Regions from separate parts of the Paenibacillus sp. BR1-192 genome, predicted to be linked through region 2. Evidence: a T-box and tRNA genes for the amino acid it is inferred to sense, from the RefSeq annotation. Region 2 holds a T-box; the other holds one or more tRNA genes.
The links. The T-box of region 2 lies ahead of P0X86_RS08055 (arginine--tRNA ligase). A T-box ahead of a tRNA ligase gene usually reads a tRNA of that ligase, here a tRNA-Arg.

Region 1 (19,873 bases), 1.8 Mb from region 2:
GGTTTATTGCTTTGATTGTTGCAGGCATCGCTGCTGTTTTTTTTCTGAATTTTTTCAGGAAAAGCGCGCTGCATCTGCTGCTGACGAGCATTCACAGTGCACTCGTTGGCATCGGTTTGATTCTTCTTGCTTACGTTGTCCAAGGCAGTGAACTACTGCTGCTTGCCGGTTCAAGTGCTCTCTTGTTCGGTGTGTTTCTTAGCGCAGCGGCGTTCGTCCGGAAAGAATCATGAGAATGTATAGGTCCTATGGCATGGAGTCAAAATTGTCATTCACTTTGTTACCAATACATTGAAAGCTTTCCTTATAATGATTAAGGGTAATAGATTAACAACTAACGGAAACTTAATTTAACAAAGGTGGAATTCTGATATGAATCCTAAATTTCGTGTATGTGCATCATTAATTGCAACTAGTGTCCTGCTTGGTAGTCTTGGTTTGAGCGGACAGGTCATCGATGCAAGCGCCGCTAAGGCACCCGTTTCCGCCAGCCAAAAAACGTCGAAAAATGAAGTTGTACTGAAATGGAACGGCAAAACCTTGTCACAAAAAGGTCTAGTGCTGCATGGGGTAACTTATGTGCCAGCGACAGCTTTGCGGGATGGTCTGGGGATGCCTCTTAAATATGATTCCAAAAAACGCACGTATACACTGGGTAACGGCTATAACAAGCTGAGCGCCGCCGTGTATGCTGCAAGCGAAATCGGCATTCTGGTGAACGGTTCGTATGCCGGCGAGCCTGGCGGACAGATCATCAATGGACGTCTGTATCTGCCGTTCAAAACGATCAGCGAATACATGGGCGTTCAGGGACAATGGAATCCTTCCTTGAAAACACTGAGCATGACACAGAAGAAGCTGAATGACATTACCATTAAATCGGTTGCGCTCAAGAAGAATATTCAGGGCGTAGACGCTGTTGTGAACTATCCTGTAATCAGCGGACTCGATAATGCGGAGGTCCAAGCCGAAATCAACAAAGTGTTGAAAGAAAATGCGTCCGGCGTAATCACCGGCGCGGAAGGAAACGCCGAGGAATTCCCGCCGTCGGAATCCAGTTTCCCTTACGAATTCAGCGGTGACTTCGTGGTCCATTACAACCAGAACGACATCCTGAGCATTACGGCGTATGATTATTCGTACACCGGCGGTGCCCATGGCATGACCTTCCGTAAAAGCTTCACGTTCTCCTTGAAGGACGGCAAGCAAATGAAGCTGGGCGATTTCATCAACATGCAGGGCAAGAACAAGCAGAAGCTGAACAACCTTGTGCTGAGCAAGATGAAGAAAGAGGGAGGTTACCTCGGCGGTTTTGAGGGAGTGCCTGCCGATGCCGACTTCTATGTGAAGGATAACGCGGCGGTGCTGTACTTCCAGCTTTATGAATACACCGCCTATGCCTATGGATTTCCTGAGTTTGAGCTGAAGCTGAAAGAGTGGAAGTAAGAGTATATCATAGGCGGTTTGTGTAAACTGTAATCACTAAATTTCATACTATAGCTTGTTTAGATACATGATGCTGTCCTGATGTAACACTGTGCTGAAACCCGTTGCGATAAATCCCCTGATCAATTGAGCGTGGAGCATATACTCCTGCGCCCTATGATCAAGGGGATTTTTTGTGTATCTCACCATAGGCGTACCCTTTTTCCCCTCCCCTCAAGTTAAGACAGGCCTTTTAGGAGGGGGATGGCCTTACCGTCTTTATGTTTTATTGAAAAAATCGTACCGAAGTGAGAGTATCCTTGGAGGAGCAACGCGTTCGCCTTTGGAATCGGGAAACCTCCTTATTTAATCATTCATGTTTCCCGATTTCAACAGCGACCGAAGGGGATACTCTCACTATTTAGTATTCGAAGTTTTCGATGAATCCAGAGGATAAGAAAAGGCAGGCACCGGATAACGGCGCCTGCCCTTTACTTCATTTCTTTTATAAACCTTGCGGCGGTGTGTTTTCCAGTACTTGATCGATCAGGCCATACTCTTTGGCTTCGTCAGCCGTCATGAAGTAGTCGCGATCCGTGTCCTTCTCGATGCGCTCCAGCGGTTGGCCGGTGCGTTCGGACAGGATGCGGTTCAGCTTGTCGCGCATTTTGAGAATGCGGCGGGCACGGATTTCAATATCCGTGGCTTGACCTTGTGCGCCGCCGAGCGGCTGGTGAATCATGATCTCGCTGTTAGGGAGACCGTAGCGTTTGCCTTTGGCGCCTGCGTTAAGCAGGAATGCGCCCATGGAAGCAGCCATGCCGACACAGATCGTCGAGACGTCCGGCTTGATGAACTGCATCGTATCGAATATCGCCATACCTGCGGTAATGGAACCGCCAGGGCTGTTGATGTAAAGATGAATATCCTTCTCGGGATCCTCAGCCGACAAGAACAGCATTTGGGCAATGATGGAATTGGCGACCACGTCATTTACGTCGGAGCCGAGGAAGATAATGCGGTCTTTCAGCAATCTGGAATAGATGTCGTACGCCCGCTCACCGCGGTTGCTTTGTTCAACGACCATAGGTATAAAACTCACGTGGAAAACCTCCTCTTAAGTACCTCATATAAATACTGTTACCGTATTACCCACATGATAAACAATTTAAATCAAAAAGTCAAAGAAAGTCAAACTATTGAGTAAAAAAAAGAGCCGTTATGGGCACTATAGGGTAATCAGTATAGAGAATAAATGTTATAATGGCGCGCCCGCGAGGAATCGAACCTCGATCTCAGGCTCCGGAGGCCTACGTCATATCCATTGGACCACGGGCGCACAAAAATCAGCAACGAAGTTGATTATACCGCATCTATTTCAAAAATACAATAGCGGACAAAACTTTGTTCCTATTATATAGACGAGCCGGTAGTTGGCCATAATGTATAAGAATGCCTGGGGTAGAGAAATATACTTTCGGACACTTGCAACCGGCATGATTATTGGTTAGAATAAGGGTGGGACTTAAAAAGTTTAACTGGGACATTTTACGACCAGGTAGGAGAGCCGAGACGAAGTTTGCAGGAGTGGAATGCATGCGTAACCTATTAGAAATACAAGAGCAACTTCTGCCGGATCTGATGGACACTCTTAAACGAAGGTATACCATCCTTCATCAGATCAAGTTGTCCGGAATTGTTGGCCGAAGAACACTGGCTTCATCGTTATCGATGACCGAGCGTGTTCTCAGAGCAGAGACTGATCTTCTGAAAGCGCAAGGGCTGATCGAGATTGAAACGCTCGGCATGCGGATCAGCGGCTCAGGGATATGCTTGCTGGAGGAGTTGGAACCGGTCATGAATGAGTTGTTCGGACTGGTTGAACTGGAAGAGAAGATTCGTCAGGCTTACGGGCTTCGTAAAGTGGTCATTATTCCCGGTGACAGCGAGTCATCTCCGGAAGTCAAACGTGAGCTTGGCCGGGCCGGAGCAAGAACGCTGCTTAACTTTGTCCAGGATGGAGATACGATTGCCGTAACAGGCGGCTCCACGCTCGCCGAAGTGGCAGAGCAGATGTCCTCTTTGCCTGGCGGCGAACCGTTGACAAGCACTTGGTTTGTGCCGGCGCGTGGCGGCCTCGGGGAGAGCATGGAGATTCAAGCGAACACCATCGCTTCCAAAATGGCTAAGCGCGTTGGGGCTGAGTACCGATTGCTTCATGTTCCGGATCTGCTCAGCGAGGATGCTTATCAATCGTTGGTTCAGGATCAGCACATCCAGGAGATCGTGGATGTGATCAGGCGCAGCCGCGTCATTATTCACGGCATCGGGGATGCCATGGAGATGGCCAGACGGCGGAAGCTGGATGAAGGCTCTATCCGGAACTTACAGGCAGATGGCGCGATCGCGGAATCCTTCGGCTATTATTTCAGTGAAGATGGCGAAGTTGTCCACAAAATGCTTACCCTTGGACTCCGGCTTGAGGATATTATGCGGACGGAGACCATCATCGGCATTGCTGGAGGGCAAGGCAAGGGCAAAGCGATTCACGCGGTGCTGAAATTCGGACACGAGGACATTCTCGTTACGGATGAAGCCGCAGCATTGGAAGTCGAGAAGGAAATTGACGCCGGCATCTGAGTCCGCGGGCGTACAACAGATTTTTCATTTTTTGTTGTCTTGATTGGCTTAACGGCCAATCTTGAATATATAAATTTTACAAATATGGAGGGAACTACTCATGGTTAAAGTAGGTATTAACGGTTTTGGACGTATTGGACGTAACGTATTCCGCGCTGCGCTGAACAACAGCGAAGTTGAAATCGTGGCAATCAACGATTTGACGGACGTAAAAACGCTGGCACACCTTTTGAAATATGACACCACTCACGGCAGACTGAATGCAACTGTTGAAGCTAAAGAAGGCGCACTCGTTGTAAACGGCCGCGAAGTGAAAGTATTCGCTGAGCGTAACCCTGAAGCATTGCCTTGGGCTGAGTACGGCGTTGAAATCGTTGTAGAATCCACTGGTATTTTCACAGCGAAAGACAAAGCTTCCGCTCACTTGAAAGGCGGCGCTAAGAAAGTTATCATCTCCGCTCCAGCTACTGACGAAGATATCACCATCGTTATGGGCGTTAACGAAGACAAATACGATGCAGCTAACCATACTGTAATCTCCAACGCTTCTTGTACAACAAACTGCTTGGCTCCTTTTGCTAAAGTTCTTGACGAGAAGTTCGGTATCGTTAAAGGCATGATGACTACGGTTCACTCCTACACGAATGACCAGCAAGTGCTTGATCTTCCGCACAAAGACCTGCGTCGTGCTCGTGCAGCTGCCGAAAACATCATTCCATCCACAACAGGTGCTGCTAAAGCGGTTAGCCTCGTTCTGCCACAATTGAAAGGCAAATTGAACGGTATGGCAATGCGTGTACCTACGAAGAACGTTTCCGTAACGGACCTCGTAGTTGAGCTGTCCCAAAACGTAACCCTTGAAGATGTAAACGGAGCTCTGAAAGCAGCTGCTGAAGGCCCGCTGAAAGGCATCTTGAACTACTCCGAAGAGCCGCTTGTATCCAGCGACTACAATGGCGATCCAGCTTCTTCCACTATCGATTCGCTCTCCACTATGGTAGTTGGCGACAACATGGTGAAAGTTGTTTCTTGGTATGACAACGAGTGGGGCTACTCCAACCGTGTCGTTGACCTCGCTGCTTACATCGCAAGCAAAGGTCTGTAATTGATCTAGCCATTCAATCGAAGAGGAGTTCCGTTCACGGGTCTCCTCTTTGGTTCATGGTTTTTCCTTGTTTTCATGCCAGAGCACTGGGAAGAATAGATAAGAATCCGGGCGCTGGTTAGACGATAGAGAGAGATACGAGAGCAACTGCATGCTGTCGGTGAGGAGAATAGTTTTCTTAGGAGGAACGTGGAGATGAACAAGAAAAGTGTACGTGATGTAGAAGTAAGCGGCAAACGGGTGTTTGTCCGCGTCGATTTCAATGTACCGCTCGAAGATGGTAAAATTACAGACGACACTCGTATTCGCGAGACTTTGCCGACGATTAAGTATCTGGTGGAGCAAGGAGCGAAAGTCATCCTGGCCAGCCACATGGGTCGTCCCAAAGGAGAGGTCGTAGAATCTTTGCGCCTGACTCCGGCGAGTCAGCGTCTGTCGGAACTGCTCGGCAAACCGGTAGCCAAAGCGGATGAAGCGGTAGGAGAAGCCGTTAAAGCTCAAGTCGAGAAGCTGCAAAACGGCGATGTGCTCGTACTTGAAAATGTTCGTTTTTACCCTGGTGAAGAGAAGAATGATCCGGAACTTGCGAAGCAATTCGCTGAGCTGGCCGATCTGTTCGTGAACGACGCGTTTGGTGCTGCTCACCGCGCGCACGCTTCGACAGAGGGGATTGCTCATCATCTTCCGGCCGTATCGGGATTGTTGATGGAGAAAGAGCTGTCCGTTCTCGGCAAAGCCCTTTCGAATCCGGACCGTCCTTTTACCGCCATCATCGGTGGATCGAAGGTTAAGGACAAAATCGACGTGATCGACAACCTGCTTACGCTTGCTGACAATGTCATCATCGGCGGTGGACTTGCTTACACGTTCTTCAAAGCTCAAGGCCATGAAATCGGTCAATCTCTGCTTGATAAAGAGAAGCTTGATGTGGCACTCGGTTTCATCGAAAAAGCCAAAGAGCTGGGCAAAAACTTCTACCTGCCGGAAGATATCGTCGTTACGGACGAATTCAGCGCAGACGCCAATACCAAGGTCGTTGATATCGACGGCATCCCAGCCGATTGGGAAGGCGTTGACATCGGTCCTAAGACTCGTGCCAAGTATGCAGAAGTGATCAAGAACTCCAAACTTGTCGTGTGGAACGGTCCTATGGGTGTATTCGAAATCGCTCCGTTCAGCAACGGTACTCGTGAAGTGGCACAGGCCTGTGCGGAAACGGAAGCTTACACGATTATCGGCGGCGGCGACTCGGCTGCAGCAGCGGAGAAATTCGGCCTTGCCGACAAGATGGATCACATCTCGACAGGCGGCGGCGCATCTCTTGAGTTCATGGAAGGCAAAGCACTTCCTGGTGTTGTGGCACTGAACGATAAATAGAATGAGGAACTGCATTGGATAGCAAGTGGATGAAGTTTGGACCCTGGAGAATCTTCGGGGGAATAAAGGAGTGAATCGTGTGAGAACACCTATCATAGCTGGTAACTGGAAAATGTTCAAAACTGTTCCGGAAGCAACTTCATTTATTGAAGATGTGAAGGGCAAAGCGGAAGTAGAAGGCGTGGAAAGCGTGATCTGCGCGCCGTTTACCAATCTTCCTGCATTGGTTGAAGCGGCAAAGGGCACGAACATCAAAATCGGTGCACAAAATCTTCATTTCGAAGACAATGGCGCCTTTACGGGTGAAATCAGCGGCTTGATGCTGAAAGACCTGGGCGTGGACTACGTCATTATTGGACATTCCGAGCGCCGCCAGTATTTTGCTGAAACCGATGAGATCGTGAACAAGAAGGTACATGCGGCATTCCGTCATGGTCTTCTTCCGATCGTATGCGTTGGCGAGAAGCTGGAAGAACGCGAAGCCGGCCAAACCAAAGACGTGTGCAAAGTACAAACGGAAGCAGCGTTCGCAGGTGTTCCTGCTGATCAAGCGGTTCATGTCGTTATTGCTTACGAGCCAATCTGGGCAATCGGAACGGGCAAATCCTCCACGGCAGAGGATGCGAACGAAGTCATCGCCTATATTCGCGAACTCGTTAAAGGTCTGTACGGCGAAACCGTTGCAGACCAAGTCCGCATTCAATACGGCGGCAGCGTGAAGCCTGAAAATGTAGCGGAGTATATGGGACAAAGCGACATCGACGGCGCGCTCGTTGGTGGTGCAAGTCTACAACCTGCTTCCTACATCGCACTCGTTGAGGGGGCGAAGTAAATGTCTGCTCCAAAACCCGTAGCTCTGATCATCATGGACGGTTTCGGGCTTCGCAACACCGAGGTGGGCAATGCGGTCGCTCAAGCGAACAAGCCTAACTACGACCGGTATTTGAAGCAATATCCGAACACCACGTTGACCGCTTGCGGCGAAGCCGTAGGCTTGCCGGAAGGTCAAATGGGGAACTCCGAAGTGGGTCACTTGAACATCGGCGCAGGCCGGATCGTGTATCAGGATTTGACCCGCATCACGAAGTCGATTCGCGAAGGAGAATTCTTCGAGAACGAAACGCTGGTGGAAGCCGTTCGCGCTGCCAAGAACAACAACAAGAAGCTGCATCTGTACGGGCTGGTATCCGACGGTGGCGTTCACAGTCACATTGAGCACATGTTTGCGATGCTGGATCTTTGCAAGAAGGAAGATTTCCATGACGTATACATCCATGGTTTCATGGATGGACGCGACGTGGCACCGGACAGCGGCAAGCAGTTCGTTAAGGATCTGATTGCGAAGATTGAGGAAGTGGGCGTTGGCCAAATCGCTACGCTTTCCGGTCGTTACTACGCAATGGACCGCGACAAGCGTTGGGACCGCGTCGAGAAGGCTTACCGTGCGATGGTGTACGGCGAAGGCCCTAAATATACGGATCCGCTGAAAGCCATCACCGAATCCTACGAGAAATCGGTTTATGATGAATTCGTAGAGCCGACCGTCATGGTAAATGGCGCGGGAGAACCGGTAAGTCTGGTGGAGAGCGGAGATTCCGTCATCTTCCTGAACTACCGCCCTGACCGTGCGATCCAGCTGTCCCAAGTGTTCACGAACAAAGATTTCCGTGGTTTCGATCGCGGACCGAAGTTCCCGCAAAGCTTGCATTTTGTCTGCTTGACGCTGTTCAGCGAGACGGTGGAAGGCTTCGTCGCCTACAAGCCGAAGGATCTGGACAACACGCTGGGCGAAGTGTTGGTTCAGCACAACAAGAAGCAGCTTCGCATTGCGGAAACGGAGAAGTACCCGCACGTGACGTTCTTCTTCAGCGGCGGACGCGATGTTGAGCTTCCAGGCGAAACGCGCGTATTGATCAACTCGCCGAAAGTGGCGACGTACGATCTGAAGCCGGAGATGAGCGCCTATGAGGTGGCGGATGCTTGCGTGAGAGAAATCGAAGCGGATAAGCATGACGCGATCATCTTGAACTTCGCGAACCCGGACATGGTAGGTCACTCCGGTATGCTGGAGCCTACCGTTAAAGCGGTAGAAACCACCGACGAGTGCGTTGGCAAAGTGGTGAATGCCGTTCTTGCCAAAGGCGGCGTGGTTATCATTACGGCTGACCACGGAAATGCGGACATGGTATTCGATGAGAATGGCCGTCCATTCACCGCGCATACCACGAACCCGGTTCCGTTCATCGTAACGGATGAGAACGTAACGCTGCGTGAAGGCGGTATTCTGGCCGACATCGCGCCAACGATTCTTGATCTGATGGGGCTGCCGAAGCCTGACGAGATGACGGGAACCTCCATGATTGCAGCACGTAAATAAGTAGTTCATAATGGAACATAAACATAACATTTCAAAGGAGACTATACACATGACTATTATTTCTGATGTATATGCACGCGAAGTCCTTGACTCCCGCGGCAATCCAACCGTAGAGGTTGAAGTATACCTGGAATCCGGTGCAATCGGTCGCGCTATCGTTCCATCCGGTGCTTCCACTGGCGTTCACGAAGCGGTTGAGCTTCGCGACGACGACAAATCCCGTTACCTGGGCAAAGGCGTTCTGAAAGCCGTTGAGAACGTGAACGAAATCATCGCTCCTGAAGTGATCGGCATGGACGCTCTGGACCAGCTCGGCATCGACAAGCTGATGATCGCTTTGGACGGTACGCCAAACAAAGGCAAATTGGGTGCGAACGCCATCTTGGCCGTATCCATGGCTGTAGCTCGCGCTGCTGCTGATGCTTTGGATCTTCCGCTGTATGTATACCTTGGCGGATTCAACGCCAAACAACTTCCAGTACCTATGATGAACATCGTGAACGGTGGCGCTCACGCGGACAACAACGTTGACGTACAAGAATTCATGGTATTGCCTGTTGGCGCACCTAGCTTCAAAGAAGCTCTTCGCATGGGCGCTGAAATCTTCCACAACCTGAAATCCGTTCTGAAGGGCAAAGGCCTGAACACGGCGGTTGGTGACGAAGGCGGCTTCGCTCCTAACTTCACGTCCAACGAAGATGCACTGTCTTCCATCATCGAAGCGATCGAAAAAGCCGGCTACAAGCCAGGCGAAGATGTATTGCTGGGTATGGACGTTGCTTCCACCGAGTTCTTCAAAGATGGCAAGTATGTTCTGGAAGGCGAAGGCAAATCCTTCACGCCGGCAGAATTCGTTGACCTGCTCGCTTCTTGGGTAGACAAATACCCGATCGTAACCATCGAAGACGGATGCTCCGAGGACGATTGGGAAGGTTGGAAATTGCTCACCGAGAAATTGGGCAACAAAATTCAACTCGTGGGTGACGACCTGTTCGTTACGAACACGGAGCGTCTGGAAAAAGGCATCAACGAGGGTATCGGTAACTCCATCCTGATCAAAGTAAACCAAATCGGTACATTGACTGAAACTTTCGATGCGATCGAAATGGCAAAACGCGCAGGATACACGGCTGTCATCTCCCACCGTTCCGGTGAGTCCGAGGACAGCACGATTGCTGATATCGCAGTGGCTACTAACGCAGGCCAAATCAAAACGGGTGCTCCTTCCCGTACCGACCGTGTGGCGAAATACAACCAATTGCTTCGCATCGAAGACCAATTGGGCGAGCTTGCTCAATACAACGGCTTGAAGTCGTTCTACAACCTGAAGCAAAAATAATTGAAATAAGAGAAAGCCCGGCTCCTGCTTTTGAGGGAGCTGGGCTTTTTTTGCATTTATTTGAGGAGCCGGGGCGTTAGGGCTGCACACTTGATAGGGAGCTGTGGGGCGGTGCGTATATCGGCTCCGGTTGCTGTTAAAATCGGGAAGCTGAAATGAAATAAGCTGTGCGACGACCGAAATACTCTATTAGATCTACAAGCCTATCTTTTTATAGTTCAAGTTTCCTATATTTGCCGTTATAATGATGAAGACGGAAGTTATAGGAAAAATACTAGAAGTAAGGTGGCTTGAATCTATGAAACGATCACTCCAACGATCGAGAAAATGGCTGATTCTGCCTGCGGCTATGCTGATCGCAGCAGTCTTATCGGCCCCCGATGCCCATGCAGCTGACGTTCAGCAGCTGACGGGAGATCGAACGAAGCAGGATATCCTGAATAAATGGCAGCAGTACAAACCCATGGATACCGGCACATCCTACATGGGGCCTGAACGAATTTACATGGAATCGCCAAGCGTCGCCGTACCCTATAAGGCAGGGACGATAAAACCGGAATATATCGAGGACGGCATTCGCGCCGTCAACTTTGTAAGGTACCTATCCGGCCTGCCCGATGACGTGACGGCCAACCCTTCGCTTGCAGGGCAGCAGCAGGCGGCAGCGCTTGTAAACGCTCTGCATCAAAAGCTGAGCCATTATCCAACCATGCCGGCCGGCATGGACGATTCGCTGTACGCTTCAGCGAAGGAAGGAGCGAGGACAAGCAACCTTTACGGGGGCAGCCCGACCTTTTATGACAATGTCCTTGGTTATATGGCGGATAGCGGGGCTACGAATATCGATCGCGTCGGACACCGCCGGTGGATCATCAATCCGGAGATGAAACAGACCATGTTCGGTATGGTACATACCGCCAACAACGTTGCCTATGCGTCGATGTACTCGATGGACAAGGGCCGCCCGGCTTCCGAAGTTCAGTATGATTACATCGCCTGGCCGTCTGCAGGATATTTTCCGGAAGAGGTTTTTAAGACAAACGATCCATGGTCGGTGTCGCTGAACCCGCAAAAGTATGACCGGACAAGAACGGATCAGATTCAAGTGAAATTGACCCGTGTCAGGGACGGGAAAGAGTGGAGCTTTGACAAAAGCGACAACGATAAATCGGGCAAATATTTCAATGTGCAGACCAGCTATTACGGCGTGCCTTTTGCCGTCATTTTTAGGCCTGACGGCATAGGCGATTTTGCGCCGGATGATGCCTTCACCGTTCAGATCACGGGTCTATATAGCGCTTCCGGAAGCGCGGCACAGGTTGAGTTCACCACGACGTTTTTCAAAATGATGCCTGGTTTGTTGGCCCGCTACGATATTCAGCTTCAAAAGGGGGAAACCCTTCAAATGGGCCTCACCGACGGACTGCAGACCAGCGGCAATACGTTCAAAAGCGGAGATAACCGGATCGTGGAGATTGATGCAAACGGCAAGGTCAAAGCCGTAGGCAAGGGATCGACATGGATCTCTGTCAATGATTATCTGGAGTCAAGAAGCCGGGTCCACGTTAACGTGAATGACGGTCCGGCTGATGGCAAAGTGAGTAACTGGGCTCAAGCGGATTACATGAAGGCAAAAGCGAATGGCATTATCGGCTGGCCGTTTGACCGATCCTACCAGCAGCCGATTACCAGAGTGGAGTTTACGGAGATGGCGGTACATATGATCGAGACCATGCTGGGACAGGATCTTTATATGGACGTCACCGGCGTTAAGACCCCGTTTAAGGACGTCGATGATTGGACCGTGACGTGGGCAAACCAAAACGGTATCATCAACGGCACATCGCCGCAATCCTTCTCGCCGCGAGCGACCATCACCAGAGAACAGGCTGCCGCGCTGATCCTTCAGGTGTATGCCAAGACGAATGAATTGAAAGGCAGAGCGGCATCAACCGGATCCGTTTCGGCTTCTCGGTTCGCGGACGACAGCAGCATCTCGCCATGGGCGAAGGAACAAGTATACCAAGCGATAAACCTCTCTTTAATGAACGGCATGGCCAAGAATCAGTTTAACCCGAAAGGGGAGCTCACCTTTGAGCAGACGTATGTGCTGCTGTTAAATTGCTTTGAAATGCTGATGGAAAAGTAAGTCCTTAAATCCGATATCAAATGCAACACGCATGATCGGGAGTGGCTGACCTCGACGTTAGCGGGCGCGATCGTTAACGCGCTTGAGCACGAAATGCGTTGATGCAATCGATGAGGACCAAGCTCTCTCGGAGAGTTTGGTCTTTTTTGTCTGATAAAAATAGAACAAATCTACACATCCACTGCGCCTGCCCCCGGCATCGACCGCACATATCCATGCAATTTCAGGCATTGTCATTCTCAAGCGAACCGGTGCTGATATAATTGAAGAACAAGCGAGCGAAAAGGAGAGTGCGGGAGGGTGCTGAACCGAATACGATCCCTGTTTCCACACAAGCTGAAATACCGTCTGTTTGCCGCGTTCGTTCTGGTCATACTGCTTCCTTTCGGCATTTTGAATTTGTACAACTACCAGCGGATCGAGACCTTGGTCCAGGAGAAAATCAGCCAGCAGAGCCACAGCCAGCTGGAGCAGATGTATCGAACGCTGGAGGATCAGTTGAGCGTAGCCTTCAAAACGCTGATATTTCTGGAGCAAGATTCGACGGTGGCCTCCGTGCTGACCCATCCCGGGCAGCGGCAGGGACTCGAGAACAAAAACCTGATGGAGGAAAAGTTCAAAAATTTGAACAACAGCTTTTTCCTATATAATCCGTCAGTCTACTTCACGATTCTCGACTTTCATGGCAACGCTTACACTTCTTATTCTCCCAGGGAGGCCCTCGATTACAGGAAACTGCGGGACAACCCTGGCTTTGATAGGGAACAGATGGATGGCGTGTCGTATCATTGGGTTTCCAGCGATGCGAACTACGTGCTGCGGGATATCTCGACGAGTCCTTACCTGCTGTCGCTGTACGCTTACATGGAAACTCCCCGCAACAAGCCGTACGGCATGGCCCGGATCAGCATCGACTACTCCTTCTGGTTTCAATCGGTATTGAAGCAGTCGACGCTGCGGCAGGAGTATTTCTTGATTACGAGCGCTGGCGAGAACGTATCCCAATCGATCTTGAACAGCAGTCTGACCGGCGAGGTGAAAGCCAGGATTGCGGCCGAGCCCAGGCAGAAGTATTTTATCGATAAAACCTCCAACACCCTGGTGAATTACATTTACGTGGAATCGCTGGATTGGTATATCGTGAACCGGATTCCGCTGACGGTGCTCTTTAACGAGATCGAGGAGCTGAAGCGCCAATATTTCATGACCTTTTTCCTGCTGACCGGCGCTTTCCTCATCATGACCTTCATTATTGCCGCCACGATTACCCGGCCGTTATCCCATTTGCAGAATAAGATGAAGGCGGTTGTCCGCAACAATCTGAAGATCCGTCTGCCGGAGCACAAGTTCCGGGGCGAGATTCTGGAGCTGACGCAGACGTTCAATTCCATGCTCAACGACATGGATATGCTGATTCAGCGATTGAAGGCCGAGGAAAGGCAGAAGGAAGCGGTGCATTTTCATATGCTTCTGGCTCAGATGAACCCGCATTTTCTGCTCAATACGCTAAATACGGTCAAGTGGAGTGCCATTCGCCACGGGAATGAGGATATCACGAATATCACCCTGTCACTCGGCAAGCTGCTGGAGGCGAGCCTGAATACGGAGAAGGATCTGGTGCACCTGAAGGATGAAATCGAGCTGGTGCAGGCTTACGTCCATATTCAGCAGGTGCGTTATAATCACCGTTTTGACGTGACCTTTGCGTATGATGAGGACATCCTCTATGCGCTTGTGCCCAAGCTCTGCCTGCAGCCGCTCGTGGAGAATGCCATCCTACACGGAATCGGGCCGCTGCCGGAGCAGGAGGGTCTCATTGAAATTACGGTTACCCGGGAGGGACCGAATCGATTGGCGGTGGAGATCAAGGACAACGGCGTCGGCATGGAGCAGTCCCGGCAGGCGGGCGGAATGCGTAAACGTCCGGGCATCGGTCTCAACAATGTGCAAGAGCTGCTGCGGCTGCTATTTAAGGAAGAGGGCAGCATGGAGATTATTTCTTCGGAGCGGGGAACGCGAATTCGATTTTCTATCCCGCTGTTAATCTCAACGCCTTATCAGAACGATCACTTGATTTCATCATAACGGGCAGATTATTCGCCTCTGGCCTATGTAGGCTTGGAACCGGATTGAAAGCTGCGAGGAGGAGAGACCTATGTGGAAGGTGCTGCTGGTGGAGGATGAGGTGTTTGTGCGAGAGTCCGTGCGGGAGATCATCGCGTGGGAGGAGCTTGGATTCAAGGTGGTGGGAGAGGCAGGCAACGGCGCCGAAGCGCTGGAGATGATCCGGAGCAATCCGCCCGATCTCGTGCTGACCGATATCGTGATGCCGGAGATGGACGGCGTGGAGCTCCTCCGCAGAACCCGGGAAGAAGGGTATGCCTCAAAGTTCGTGATGCTGACCTGCATGAGTGAATTCGAGTATGTCCGGCAAGCGATGGAATACGGGGCATCCAACTATATCCTGAAGCTGTCGATGAGCGTGAATACGCTGAGGGAGACGCTGCACAAAATGAATGCCGAGCTGACCAAGAGTAACCCGAGCCCGAACCCAAGCCAACCTGTTTCGATTCCGGTCGCGTCCACGGAGACGGTGCCGCCACAACCGGCGCATCATGCCTCCCCCGAGGAAATCACGTCGCACCCGGAAGTACAGAAAATATTGCAGTACATCCATAAGCACTACGAGCAGGACATTACGGTAAAATCGATGTCGGGCTACGTGATGATGGGCGAGAATTACGTCAGCGCGCTCTTCAAAAAAAGACCGGACGCACCTTGATTCATTATTTGCACCAGGTCCGGGTGGATAAAGCCATCGCGTATTTGCTTCAAACCGACCTCCCTGTTCACGAGATCGGCCTTCGGGTGGGGTTCGTGAACGACAATTATTTTATAAAGATATTCAAGCGGTTGACCGGCTTCACGCCGAGCAAATACAGACAACACAACAAAGACGCTAAATAGAACGATTCCATGCAGGGCATAGGATTCGCCGAAACAGGAATTCCATCGTTTTGTTCCATTATCTGAATGGATATGTAGCTTAAAAGCGGCTCCCGTTCCCTGCTACGATGAGAGGGCATCACACCAATATGATTCTCGGGGAGGTCTCTAATGTGAGAAATAAAAAAGGATGGGCGATGCTTCTCATCGGCGTATTGCTAATGGGTCTTCTTGCAGGCTGCGGCGGCAAAACAGCGTCATCCGCGAATGAGGGACAAGGAACGGACAATTCGAAAGCGCCTTCATCAGGCGATCCGGTCAAACTAACCATGTGGGGCGGCGTACCGCCGGAGGCCGGACCGCAAGAGGTCATCGACGCGTGGAATGCCGAGCATCCCGATATTCAAGTCGAGTATGTCCGCTACGTCAATGACGATGACGGGAACCTGAAGCTCGATACAGCCATGATTACAGGGCAGGATGTCGACCTGTTCGTGAATTACACGCTTTCTCAAACGTCCAAACGGGTGGAGTCCAATTTGGCCTTGGATCTGAGCCAATTCGACGATTACAATATCGACGAGAAAATGGGGCCCGACGCCGAAGGCTGGAAAATCAACGGGAAGTATTACGGGATGCCGACCACGAAAAGCGCCTTCTTCGTCGCGCTGAACAAGGATGCCCTTGATGCGGCCGGCCTGCCCGTTCCGAAGGACTGGACGTGGGATGAACTGCGCGAATATGCCAAGAAGCTCAAAGTCGGCAATAACTACGGATTTATTCAAAATATGGAGCCGTTCGTCGATCCGATTGATTCGGTGTTATCGCAAGAGGGGTACACCAAGGCGGACGGAACTTCGAATCTGGACCACCCGCTGGTCAAAAAATGGCTGGAAACCCTGAACGTCATGATGAAGGAGGACAAGACCACGCCGCCGCTCGGAGAGCAGCTGACTTCCAAAATGCCGGTGGAGCAAGTGTTCCTGAGCGGGGAAGTGCCTATGCTGAATATCGGGGCTTGGCTGCTGCGAAGCTCGAATAACTTTACGGATTTTCCGCGCGACTTCACCATCGCGTTCGCCCAAGTGCCGAGATTAACGGACAGTGCGGACAGCTACGTGACAAGGGGCGGACTCGGTGATTACATCTCCATTAATGCCAAATCCAAAAAACAAGCGGAAGCTTGGGAATTCCTGAAGTGGTATGCGGACGGAGGCATGGCTCCTATGGCTGCGGGCGGAAGATTGCCGGCTTCGAAGGACGCCGATCAGGATGAGGCGTTAAACAACCTGCTCGGTGATAAGAAAGACACGTATGACCTGGATTCCTTGATGCACGTCTTGTTCGAAGACAAAACGCCTACGTACGTTAGGAGCTTGCCGCAAGAGGTGATGGATATGCGGGCTCAGGAGTATGAGAAGTATTTCCTTAACGCCCAATCGCTCGATCAAACGCTGGAGGCCATGGTGAACCGGCACAATACGTTTTTAAAAGAAGGCAAATAAGGAGCTGTCGGCTCCAATAGAAGGGGACTATCGCTTCGGGCGGAGGTCCCCTTTTTGTTCGGCTTCGACACTGCCTATCTCGGCATGATCCGGGCTGGGGAGTTGATTGCCGCTTTTTTCTCGTCAGCCATAGAACAAATCTACGGAGACGTTGAAATTCACACCCCTGCAATTGCATACTTCTGTAGCATAAATTCAAAGGTTTTGTTCCTTATCCCCGCTTGGTCCCGACTGCTATGCTTGAGATGAAAAAGACCAAGAGGAGTGGGGCTATGTGAAAACATCCTGGATGAAACGGCAACAGTATCTCGGCTATCTGTTTATAGGGCCAAACATGGTCGGCGTGATGCTGTTTTTTATTGTGCCAGCCTTGTATTCGTTCTATCTCATGTTTACGGACTACAAATTTATGAGCTCGGACACGAAGTTCGTGGGCCTGGCCAACATTCAAAAAATGCTGGGCGACGAGGTCTTCTACATTTCGATCAAAAATACGCTGTTCTTTCTGTTATCCGTTCCTATATCGATCGGACTGGCTTTCATCGTCGCCGTGGTTCTGAACCGCTCGGTGTATTTAAAAAAGCTGCTCCGCGCCTTATATTTCATGCCTTACATCACCAGCGGCGTCGCCGTGGCTTTCGTATGGATGCTGCTGTTCCATCCGAATAACGGCCCGATCAACGGAATCCTCAAGTCGTTCGGGATAACCAATCCCCCGGGATGGCTGTCCACCATGGATTCGTCCATGTATGCCATCGACATCATCTGGATCTGGTTCATGCTCGGTTATAACATGATCATCTACCTGGCCGCGCTGCAGGAGGTCTCAACGGAGCTGCTGGAGGCTGCCAAAATCGACGGGGCCCGCGCCTGGCAAACGGTTCGCAGCATCCTGTGGCCGCTCGTCAGCCCCACGACCTTCCTGCTGCTTATTACCGGTCTCATTATGACCATCAAGCAGTTCGGGATCATTCAAGCCATTACGCAAGGGGGCCCGGGCAACAGCACCACCGTGTTATCCCTGTTCATATACCAGAATGCCTTCCGCTACTACGAAATGGGTTATGCATCCGCGATCTCCTGGGCGCTGTTCTTGATCATCATGATCTTCACCGTCATTCAATGGATCGGCCAGAAGCGCTGGGTTCACTATTAAGGAGGAAGGACAATGACCAAAGCCTTATACACCAAAATAATCGTCACGTTCATTATGCTGTTCTTCAGCGTGGTTATGATCGTTCCTTTCCTCTGGATGATCAGCACCTCGTTCAAGATGCCGGCGGAAGTATTCCAGTACCCGATTAAGTGGATTCCCGCCCAATTCATGTGGGATCATCATGTGAAAGTGTGGACCGGAGCGAACAGCTTTGGCCACTACTACCTCAACTCGCTTAAAGTCGCCTTGATCAGCACCGTCGGCGCGGTATTGCTGTCCGCTTTAGCCGCTTACGGTTTTGCCCGGATCGAGTTCAAGGGACGGAATGCCATGTTCATGATCTATTTGTCGATGATGATGGTCCCTCCTCAGGTCCTGTTTGTGCCGAAGTTCATCATGTTCGACTGGGTCGGCATTTACAACACGCATTGGGCTCTGATATTGCCGGGCGTATTCACGATATTCGGGGTGTTCATGATGCGGCAGTTCTTCCTCTCCGTACCGCATGAAATTTCGGAAGCTGCCTTTATCGACGGAGCAGGACATTTCCGCATTTTTTCCCGGATCATTCTGCCGATGGCGAAACCCTCGCTGGCCACGCTGGCCATTATCGATTTCTCCTGGCACTGGAACGATTACGAGAACGCCTTGGTATTCTTGATCGATCAGGATCTGTATACCGTTCCGCTGGGGCTGCAAAATTTCATCCTCGAAAATACGGTGGATTATAACGGCATGATGGCGGCGGCGACCGCAGGTATCATTCCGATGATTCTCGTGTTCCTGATCGGTCAGAAATATATCATTCAGGGCGTGGCGAGCTCGGCTGTAAAAGGATAGCCCATAATCCATGTCCACAGATGAGCTGGACGAAAATGAAAGGAGAAAGAGCATGAGAAACGAAACGGAAGTAAGCGACATAACGGTGATTGGCGGCGGTTTGGCAGGGGTCTGCGCGGCGGTGGCGGCCGCGAGGCTCGGACAAAAGGTAGCGCTCGTGCAGAACCGCCCGGTTCTGGGCGGCAACTCCAGCAGCGAGGTGCGCGTATGGGTATGCGGCGCGACGGCCCACGGGATCAACCGCTATGCCCGGGAAACCGGCATTATGGGCGAGATGTTCGTGGAGAACCAGTACCGGAATCCGGACGGCAACCCGTATCTATGGGATTTGATCGTGCTGGAGACCGTGCGGGCCGAGCCGAACATCACCCTGTTCTTGAATACGGACGTGCATGAGGTAGAAGCGGACGGAGATTCTGACGCGCGGCAGATCCGTTCGGTTACCGGTTGGATGATGGGCTCGGAGCGGCGCATCCGGTTTGAGAGTCCCGTGTTCCTGGATTGCACGGGGGACGGGCTGGTCGGATTCCTGGCGGGAGCGAAATACCGGCTCGGACGGGAAGCGCGCGATGAATACGGGGAAGAGTGGGCGCCGGAGACGGCGGACGATGTGACACTCGGCAGCACGCTGCTGTTCTACACGAAGGATGCCGGACATCCGGTAAATTTCGTGCCGCCCGTCTTTGCCAAGGATATTACGCAGACGCCGATCCCGATCAAACGGGTCATCCGCAGCGGCGACTCGGGCTGCCATTACTGGTGGATCGAATGGGGCGGCGAGCTCGACACCGTGCATGACAATGAGCGCATCCGCGATGAGCTGTGGTCAGTCATATATGGCATATGGGACTATATCAAAAATTCCGGCAAATTCGATGCCGCCAATATGACGCTAGAGTGGGTCGGTGCCCAGCCGGGCAAGCGGGAATACCGCCGGTTTGTCGGCGACTATGTGCTCACGCAAAACGATATTATGGCCCAAGAGCCGTTCGAGGACCGGGTGGCCTTCGGCGG
Region 2 (9,777 bases):
AAAAGTGGCGTCGAGCCCGTTGTTGTCCTTGAGGCGACCGGACATTACCATCGAAGTCTGGTAGGGTATCTTAAACGTAGTGGATGGACTCATTACATCGTTAACCCTCTGCAAGCGAAACGATCGAAAGGTACGCAACTTCGCAAGGTGAAAACAGATGCAGCAGATGCATGGCATTTGGCTGAGATGTACTACCGAGGGGACGTTAAAGCGCATCGAGAGTGGGAGGAAACCTACACCGAGCTTCAACACTTAACGAGGCAACATGAGTTTGTAACCGCGATGTACGTACAGGCCAAGTTAAACAGCAGAGCTTTGCTTGAGCAGGTGTTTCCGGACTTCATCGGATTATTTCATAATCTGTATGCGACCACATCATTAAAAGTGCTAGAGCGATGTTTGGAGAACAAGGTCGAAGATGTGGGGGATCTGATCCTTGAATGTGTAGGTAAATCCCACTCCAAAGGATGGATTACGGAGAAAACAAAACGGTTGAAAGAACTCGTGTTGGGCTGGAAAACACAAGAGAGGAGTCGATCCCAGAGCATAGCGTTGACTAGCATGGTCTCCCTGCTGTTGGAATTCGATAAACAGTTAAATCATTTGGAAAAGCAGATGGAAGAACTGGCTGGGGAGTTGCCTGAAGTGGAATTGGTCAAAAGTATCCCGGGTGTAGGGAACAAACTTGCGGCAGCCATCGTGGCAGAGCTGGGCGATGCAAGCCAGTTCAAGGATGCGAAGCAACTTGTAGCCTACGCAGGATTAGATCCGGGGATTTACAGCTCAGGAAAATTCACGGCTACAAGCAACCGGATCACGAAACGAGGCTCAAAAAGACTACGGCGAGCACTCTATCTTGCCGTACAGTGCGGGATTCGCAGACGTGCAAACCGCAGGATCAGTGATTACTACGACAAAAAAAGAAAAGAGGGCAAGCCCTACAAGGTGGTCGTGATCGCTTGCGCCAACAAGCTTCTCCATCACATTTATGCCATCCTAAGTAAAAGCGAACCCTACAAAGCCTAAAAACCATATTTTCCCATAACCTTCACGCCACTGAAGGTTATTTGTGCTGTTTAGAAAAGTATATCAGTATTCTATTATTTAACCAAGTTATAATGCTTGACAAGTATTAGCTGGTTTTTTTGTATTCCAGAAGGGTGATGAACCCATACTTGAGTTTGTTGGAGCCTATGCTTCTGTAGAACCAATTCCCAATCGGCCCCAAGGGCCGTATCCCTTCTGATGCACTATCGACATTCTACATATGAACATCATGGCCGATTCCAATACGACATACACCCTTACACGACTTTTGCGGACCGTAGGTTCGTTATTTCATCAAAAACGGCCCGATTTAGAAATTAGCGGACACCACAGCCGTTATTTAGCTAATTCACAGTCAAATTACCCTCATTTTTCATAAATAACGGACTTCTGGTCCGCTACCATACCTGTATGAGGGTTTTTCCCTCAATTAACGGCCCCTGGGTCCGTTAAGGCAGCGCAGCACGGTGCATCACCCCCCATCCCATGACTCCCTCCACATTCCGCGAACACTCCGGATCCTCTACCTCCAAGCACTAACCCGCTCCGATTTCTTCACGAACATGGAGGACAAAGCCCGCGTTCGCGCGGTCAGGAGCATTTTTCTGCCTTCCGGCGTACGGGTGTAGACCAGCTCGGCCGGACCGATATGCTTGCGCCACAGCCGGGCAAAGCGTTCCGCATGCTCTTTTCGACGTCCGATTTCCTCCGGTACGGCATGGTAATCCCGCCTGGTCGCAAACCGGCCCCGCGATTCGCGGTACAAAAGATAACGCGGGTTCTCGATCGGGTCCAGCACCTGCTGCAGCGAATTCAGGAAAAGCGTCTTCTCCTGGGTGGTTCCGTCTTTTAGCCAACACACGACGGCTCCTCCTTCCTCCACCGCCCTCAACCGGTGAAGGCTTGGCTCGGTTTCGACCAGCCCCATATCGTATAGCGCCGTATACACGACGAGAGCCACTTCTCGAATGCTCCGCTCCAGCGATTGATGACGCATTACCATTTTGACGGCTTTAAATATCCAAGGACTGGATACGATCAAGGCAATGGCGGCCGAGAATAGCAGGCTGAACCAAGCCGGCGCGTCCGATTGAAGCAAAACCGGCGACGTTAAGGTCTCCATGAAGGCGCCCAGCCCCAAACCAACGGCAAAAGCAAGCACGGCCTTTACCGTATGCGAGAAAATCAAAGGCTTAGGAATACGCTCCCGATCCACCGTCAGTTCCTCCGTCATGGAGCTGTGAAGGGCAATCGCCGAATTCCATCGCTCCTTCAAGAGATGCCGCTGCCTCGCCCGCTCCCATGTGTCGCGGTTATAGGCGCTGATGCTTTCTGCGGTTTGGCTTTTCCGAAGATCAAGTCCCATGCGCTCCATGCCCGACTCTATGGTTTGATGCGAGATCGATAGACCGACGAGAGATCGAAATCTGCGCGCAAGCGAGCTCAAATCCTCGCCCCCATCGATTTGGGCGGTATCGACGCATGCCAGATGCCAGATCGCTCCGGTCTTATCCGGGTTCCCGCGTTGGGCCCGAATCGCCCGTCCCCGCATCTGGTTGGACAGCATGAACGAGCCTACATACGATGCCATGATCAAGGAATTGATCCCGGGAGCATCCCATCCCTCGCCCAGGAGAGCCGCCGTACCGATCAGCACCTGAATGCCCCCTCTGAAAACACCTCCGTTATAATAGCCACGATAGCCGAGCGATTTGCATCGCGAACATCCATCGTTACATAACGGCCGTCATGGGCAAGGTGACGTTCCGACAAGCGGAGGCCCCGTCGATCGGCGCAAGTCCTGGCCAAAGGCATAGCCGTCACCGGGAGCACCACAAAGGAGCCTGTCAAAATACCGATGGGCAACTCGCGATCGCCCCGTGAGCCGCTTTTCTCCGCTAGCTGCCTTCGGATCAGCTCAAAAATCGGAACAACGCCGAGCCGATTCAGCGGCTTCTCGTCGTCCGCATCCTTCGGCAGGTCCTCCTTGCGGATATAATCGGTCAAGATCACCATCCGCATGCTCTCCCCCAGCATGGAGCGCTCGAATTCAAGAATGCGGCCGATGCTGTGCAATTTCGAGACGCTCTGGACCAGCATTTTATCAATCGCAGGCGTCGATCTGATATACACCTTCCGCCGTTCAATCATCCCCAACCGGCTGAGCCTCTTCTGCAACGCCTTTAACTCCGGCAGCTCGCGATCAATATGGGCGTCTTTATACAGCATGCCGCCAAGGAGCTCCTCCAGCCACTCCTCCGTAAAGTCGGGCGCTTCCTTCTCTTCCATGCCGAGCAGCTTCACAGCCTCCTTCCAGATCGGCCGATTGGCCGCTCGCAGATAGAGCACCATGCTGGAGTAATACCCCGGGGAGGACAAAATGTCCTCCATGTACGCCTCGGACCGTGTTATCCAGGGGTGATGGACGATCAAATCCGCCAAAAACTCATCTCGGACCAACTCGTCTTTGACCTGTTGTGCCTGCATTCGAAATTCCCGCAGTTTAGCGGCCTCTTCATGAGTTGGCCTTGTCAGGCTGATATAATCCTGATGGGGACACAACTCCCCATGGCGAACCAGCTCGGGCACGCTGATCTCCTCGTCGATAGGGCCGCAAAGCTCGATATACCGCTGCCATTCCCTCGGATTGACATCGTATGGCGGAGTGGCCGTAAGCGCAATCTTGGTCGGCTCGTCCAGCATTTCGCACAGCTGCATGGCGCTTTGCCACCAAGACATTCGAAGATGATGCGCCTCGTCAAAAATAAGCGTATGATATCCCTGCTGCTTCAACAGATCCAGAGCTTCTTGAGCCTCGGTGCCGTCCGTGATATCGTCCTCGCGGTCAGCGTCCCTCCCGGCCGGTTCAGCCTCAGCGTCTTCCATGCCCGTATCCGAAAACTCCTGATTCTCATCACCGGTTTGGTCCGCTTGCACCATCCCCGCGATGACCTTCTTCTTCGCAGAAGTCGGCTGCCCTGCTGCACTAATCAGGCTGTGTAGGGCTTGGTAGGTCGTAATCGTTACCAATGCCGGTCGCTTGAGCGAGGTCGAGACCCACTCCGGCTGGACATCTTCGTCAAGAAACAGCTCCACCAGACGGCTTGCCCATTGCTGTTTAATGGTGATGGTGGGAGCCAATATAATCGTCGGCCGATTAATCCGAAGCATGACCTCCAATCCAAGAACGGTCTTCCCCGAACCGGGCGGCGCCACCAGATGCAATTGGCGATTCTTCAGATGATGGTCAAGCCCGTGGAGCACGCGCTTCTGATAGGAGCGCCAAGGATAGCGGAACGACAGGTTGCTCGGAAAAAACTTCATTGACTCCTCCAGTTTAGCTGCACTCCCTTTTTCATTGGATAGGTTAAAACATACCGTCTATCGATGTTTGTTCTTTCACCCAAAGATAGGCTGCTTTTTTGAAAATATTATACTCGCGATTATCGTGGACTCGGCTGGGCCGATCCATGACATTACCGCAGCTGCATATGAATAAGCGGAAACGGCTTTCCGGAACCGTCGAGCTCCGAACGGCCGATCTGCACGAATCCGTATTTTTTATAAAAAGCGTGGGCCTTGGGGTTCTGTTCATTCACATCCACTTGAAGTCCGGGCCCCTTCAGCCGTTCGGCATGCCGGATCAATTTCGTTCCCGTCCCTTGGCCGTGGTGCAGGGGATCCACAAACAGCATCTCGATTTTGGAGCCGTCCAGTCCGATAAATCCAATCGCTTCCTGTTCCGTATTCAAGCACATCCATATCTCCACGGACCTCAGTGCCCCGCTTTGCATCATGCCATAATAGAACCGGATATCTTCCTCCGTCAGAAAATCGTGCGTTTGGGATACGGCACGAAGCCATAATTCCACCAGCTGATCATGGTAAGCTTCTGTATAAGCCGCGATATGATGTGTCATTTTTCATCCAGCCCTTTCCAAGTCGTTCAATACTTTGAACATTCATGAGATCCTTCAAATTGCTCTATACTATTATAAAGGAATCCGGTACATTAATCAGAGACTTTATCTTGTCGAAAAGGAGAGGTACGCATGCCATTATGGCTTGTATACGCATTGCTGTCGGCAGTCACGGCGGCACTTGTGGCCATTTTCGGAAAAATAGGCCTGCAGAACATCGATGCCAATTCGGCAACGGCCATTCGCTCCGTCATTATGGCCCTGTTTCTGCTGGGGGTCGTAGCGGTTCAGGGGAAATTCTCGGAGCTCGGAGAAATTCTGGTTCAGAAAAAGGCACTCAGCTTTATTGTGCTCAGCGGCATCGCGGGCGCGTTGTCCTGGCTGTTTTATTTTCTGGCGTTAAAATACGGCAAAGTATCGCAGGTAGGCCCTATCGATAAATTGAGCGTGGTTATTGCCGTGATCCTGGCCTTTGTGTTTCTGGGTGAGAAAATCTCCTGGATTAACGCAGCCGGCGTTGCACTCATTGCCGTTGGCGCGCTTCTTGTTGCCGTTAAATAGTCCTCTGCATAAAACCGCTGACAAAGCGGCTTTTTGTTCCCCCTCTTATTAGTTAAACCTATCAGCGTTATCGAATTTATATATTTCTAATTATAAGCCGATCATGTCACAATGAGGATAAATCATGCGTGGAGGGGTGTTGTTATGTCAGAGCAAGTATGGAAACCTTACGATTACGATCGACAGCTATCGTTTGTATCTGCTTATGGAAAAGGAGCTGCAGAGCTGCTGGCGCCTCAACCCGGAGAACGGATTCTCGATCTGGGCTGCGGAACCGGCGACTTGACTCATGAAATATCCAAATCGGGCGCACATGTAACCGGCATGGATTATTCCAGCGAGATGATTGAGCGGGCCAAAAGCAAATATCCTGGACTTCCGTTTCTGACCGGGGATGGCGAGAACTTCGAAACCGAAACGCCATACGATGCCGTCTTCTCAAACGCGGCCCTGCACTGGATGAAGGATGCTGAAGGCGTGGTACGCTCCGTACGTGGAGCCCTTAAGCCCGGCGGCCGATTCGTTGCCGAGTTCGGAGGCAAAGGGAATATAGACGGCATCTACCAAGCCTTGAAAACCGTGTTCGCCGATCATTACGGAATCGATGCGGACGCCCGGAATCCGTGGTATTTTCCTAGTCTTGGGCAGTATGCCAGCCTGCTTGAAGCCCAAGGGTTCCGCGTGCATCTCGCCCATCATTTCGACCGTCCCACGCGATTATCCGAAGGCAAGGACGGCATAAAGCATTGGCTGCTGCATTTTGGCGATTGCTTTTTTGCCGGATTCTCGGCTGAATCGAAGGACGAAGCGATCGCTCGCATCAGCCTAGCTGCTCAATCGACGCTATGGCAAGAGGATGCTTTCTACGCGGATTACCGGCGCCTGCGAGTATTTGCAGAAAAGATTTAGCCATTGGGGGTTGCTTTTCTAAATAGAATGGTTATAATATGAAAAAACTTGAGAATATTATTTTCGTTGATTGGGAGAGTAACTGCACTGACTTTAGTCCAAGCGAGCCGGGAGGGTGGAAACCGGTACAAAGTCGGCCGTGAAGCGGACCCAGGAGATGGCCTTCCGAAGCACCATGCTGTAGGGAGCCCCGGCTTACGCCGTTATCGTATGAAGGTGGTTAGACCCTTGCGGGGTTTAACAACAAGAGTGGTACCGCGAGCACAAGTCCTCGTCTCTTTTGGAGATGAGGGCTTTTTTGATTTTCTGAGTCGTTTTATTTTTTTAAAGGGGGATTTACCGTGTTAAGTCATAAGATTATTTCGAGCCTTCAACAAGCCGTGAACCAGGTCTGCGAAGCTTACGGCACCAAACTGCCGGAGTCCACTCCGATCCGGATCGAGCAGCCTGCCAGCATGGAGCATGGGGATTACGCAACCAACGTTGCGATGCAGCTTGCGAAGGTGCTCCGCAAGGCTCCCCTGCAAATCGCCGAGCTGATCCAAGCCGAGCTCGAGCAGGACGCATCCTACAAACAGCTCGTCCGCTCGACTGAGATTGTCGCTCCGGGCTTTATGAATCTGCGCATCGATTGGGAGTATTGGGCGAGCCACCATTTTGAACTCCCCCCGGCAGCTAACGAAAAGATCGTCATTGAGCACACGTCCATCAACCCGAATAAGTCCGCCCATATCGGGCATCTTCGAAATTCCTGTATCGGAGATACGCTCGTGAGATTGATGAGGAAGCTGGGTTATGAGGTCGAGGTGCATAATTATATCGACGACCTGGGCAATCAGCTGGCGGATACGGTGGTCGGCTTGCTCCACACGCCGCTGACGAAGGAGCATGCCCGGTTCGGCGATTACTGCTGGGACGTGTATTCAAGCACCAATAAAGCCTACGAAAGGGAGCCGGGGCTGGTTCAGCATCGGACCGAGGTTCTGCACGCATTGGAAGAGGGCAATCAGAACCTTTCCTGGATCGGACTGCTTGTTGCCGAGCGAATCGTTAAGGAGCATCTTGAGGAGATGAAGCAGTTCGGCATCGAATACGATCTGCTTGTATGGGAGAGCAGCATTGTTAGGGAGGGATTCTGGGCGTCCGCGTTCGAGCTGTTGAAGAATACCCCGCTTTTCCATCAGGAAACCGAGGGTAAACTTGCAGGCTGCTGGGTGCTCAAGCAATCAGGAACCGAAGCCGGAGACGAGGCGGAGTCGGACCACAGCATCGATAAAGTGCTGGTGCGCTCCAATGGCATCCTGACTTACACCGCCAAGGACATCGCCTACCACTTGTGGAAATACGGCGTGCTTTCCAATGATTTTGTATATAAAAAATTCACCGACGAGGTTTGGACCACGAGCTCGCACGGCGAGGAGCGTTCTTACGGCAAAGCGGACATGGTCATCAACGTCATTGATTACAGGCAGCAGTACCCGCAGGCGATGGTGAAGCAGGCTTTGGAAGGCCTGGGCTTCCAACAAGAGGCTGAGAAGCTGCGCCATGTCAGTTACGGCGTCGTCTCGTTAAGCCCTTCCGCTGCAGCGGATCTCGGCATCGATACTTCCGACGGTAAGGCATCCTATGCGATGTCCGGACGTCAGGGAATCGGAATCAAAATCACCGAGCTTATTCATCAAGTAGCCAAGGTCATCGAGGACACCCGATCCGATAAAAACGGTTTGTCCAGCCATGCGATCGCAACCGCCTCCATCCGTTACTACCTGCTTCGCTTTGCACTGCAAACCGAGGTGGTGTTCGATCTGAAGCAGGCCACTGAAATATCGGGGAATACGGGGGTGTATTTGCTCTATTCCTACGCGCGTGCACTCAGCGTGCTTAATAAGGCTCAAGAAGCCGAGGTTACGCCGTCTGTGCCTGCCCGGTTCCCTGCCATGGAAAGAGCGGAACATGCGCTGCTGCGGCATATCAGCACCTGGCATGATACCTTATATGCCGCCGGACGGGATCTATCTCCTAGTGCCATCTGCAACTTCACCTATGAGCTGTGCTCCCTGTTCAACAATTTTTACTCGGCATGCCCGATTCTGAAGGCGAAGGAGGAAGTGCTCCAATTCCGCGTATGGCTCACTTCCTTATTCAAAAACACCCTTGGCGAAGCGCTGGAGGTGCTGGGTTTGCCTACTCCGAGCCGGATGTAAATTCACTCTGATGAATGAGCGGATCATGCCTAATAAAAAAGCCACCGTACTATTATGTTGATCAAGTACGGTGGCTATCTTATTTTATTGCAATCCTCTGACGGTCAATCTGACCTGAACGCCGTCTGACGCCGGCTCTTCCTGCAGGGTCCAGTTGACAGCCAGCGCTTCCTTCAAGCGAGCCAACTGCTCCTTCTGGAGCTTCAATCCTTCAATGATGCCCTCGCCCACGCTGAAATCGGATTCCGAGCTGATGCGGAAGGCTTCCTCCAGCCAGATCTTCAACCCGTTCCGGGTATTAAACGTAATTTGGTACCCCTCGCTAACGGCTTTCTCCAAATCTTCCCCATGCTCTTTTGCGTAAGAGAATAATTCCTCATAGTGAAAATGACCGTTATTGGCGATCTGGAATCTCTCTGCGTCTCCTGAGCGCACAGCCTCCAGCAGATCGGAAGAAGTCAGCCCCGATTTTCTGGCATGCTCCAATAGAATGGCGGTATTCTGTGATATTTTAGTAAGCTGCATGCTCGATGCCTCCTCGATAGGGTTCGTAAAATATTTTTCTTCTATTATAAGACCAAATGGCTAGGATGTCAGACTCTTCTCAAAACATAAACTATATTCGCACCCGATGTATTCGCCAAACGGTTCAATCTGGGCATACCCCAGCTTCTTGTAAAAATGAACGGATTCCTTCTGCGGTTCGCCTGTTTCCAGGCGCGAGAAACGATAGCCCCGCGTCTTCGCTTGCTCTTCCAGAAAGAGCAGGATCCGGGAAGCTACTCCCCTATTTCGATACGGGACATCCACGAAAAACCGTTTAATTTCAACCGATTCTGCATCCAGCGGCCGGATGGCTCCGCAGCCGACAGGCTGGCCATCATGGTAAGCCACCACGAATAGCGTTTCGTTTACCTTGGGATCGGCCAGATCCAGCCCGAATATCCCTTCCGCCGGGTATAACGTCGATAAGTAATCGTCCAGCTTCGCGATGAGCTCCTGAAGATCCTTGTGAGTCTCTCTTACCAAAGTCATAGTGATATCATTCATCCCATGTATCCCCTCCACTGTTTCTAATCGTGTCACGAATACCTTTCGTTTGCAAGAAAACCTTCAGGCCGACATCCTAACGAAGC

Region 1: it has a tRNA-Arg gene. The T-box ahead of P0X86_RS08055 (arginine--tRNA ligase) is inferred to sense a tRNA for this amino acid. The anticodon was not compared.

The regions. Positions count from the first base shown of each region.
Region 1 is NZ_CP120718.1:133,214-153,086, forward strand. Features, by position in the region: gene P0X86_RS00680 (hypothetical protein) at 1-233, shown strand, start outside; gene P0X86_RS00685 (PdaC/SigV domain-containing protein) at 373-1,446, shown strand; gene clpP (ATP-dependent Clp endopeptidase proteolytic subunit ClpP) at 1,931-2,527, opposite strand; tRNA gene P0X86_RS00695 (tRNA-Arg) at 2,690-2,764, opposite strand; gene P0X86_RS00700 (sugar-binding transcriptional regulator) at 3,022-4,065, shown strand; gene gap (type I glyceraldehyde-3-phosphate dehydrogenase) at 4,166-5,170, shown strand; gene P0X86_RS00710 (phosphoglycerate kinase) at 5,366-6,547, shown strand; gene tpiA (triose-phosphate isomerase) at 6,627-7,379, shown strand; gene gpmI (2,3-bisphosphoglycerate-independent phosphoglycerate mutase) at 7,380-8,924, shown strand; gene eno (phosphopyruvate hydratase) at 8,974-10,263, shown strand; gene P0X86_RS00730 (S-layer homology domain-containing protein) at 10,562-12,412, shown strand; gene P0X86_RS00735 (sensor histidine kinase) at 12,713-14,497, shown strand; gene P0X86_RS00740 (response regulator) at 14,568-15,194, shown strand; gene P0X86_RS00745 (helix-turn-helix transcriptional regulator) at 15,191-15,379, shown strand; gene P0X86_RS00750 (ABC transporter substrate-binding protein) at 15,532-16,863, shown strand; gene P0X86_RS00755 (carbohydrate ABC transporter permease) at 17,138-18,019, shown strand; gene P0X86_RS00760 (carbohydrate ABC transporter permease) at 18,032-18,859, shown strand; gene P0X86_RS00765 (FAD-dependent oxidoreductase) at 18,912-19,873, shown strand, end outside.
Region 2 is NZ_CP120718.1:1,891,313-1,901,089, reverse strand. Features, by position in the region: gene P0X86_RS08085 (IS110 family RNA-guided transposase) at 1-1,026, shown strand, start outside; gene P0X86_RS08080 (P-loop NTPase family protein) at 1,571-2,704, opposite strand; gene P0X86_RS08075 (DEAD/DEAH box helicase) at 2,698-4,371, opposite strand; gene P0X86_RS08070 (GNAT family N-acetyltransferase) at 4,524-4,967, opposite strand; gene P0X86_RS08065 (EamA family transporter) at 5,100-5,528, shown strand; gene P0X86_RS08060 (class I SAM-dependent methyltransferase) at 5,673-6,437, shown strand; T-box leader at 6,495-6,719, shown strand; gene P0X86_RS08055 (arginine--tRNA ligase) at 6,779-8,641, shown strand; gene P0X86_RS08050 (hypothetical protein) at 8,726-9,166, opposite strand; gene P0X86_RS08045 (GNAT family N-acetyltransferase) at 9,227-9,691, opposite strand.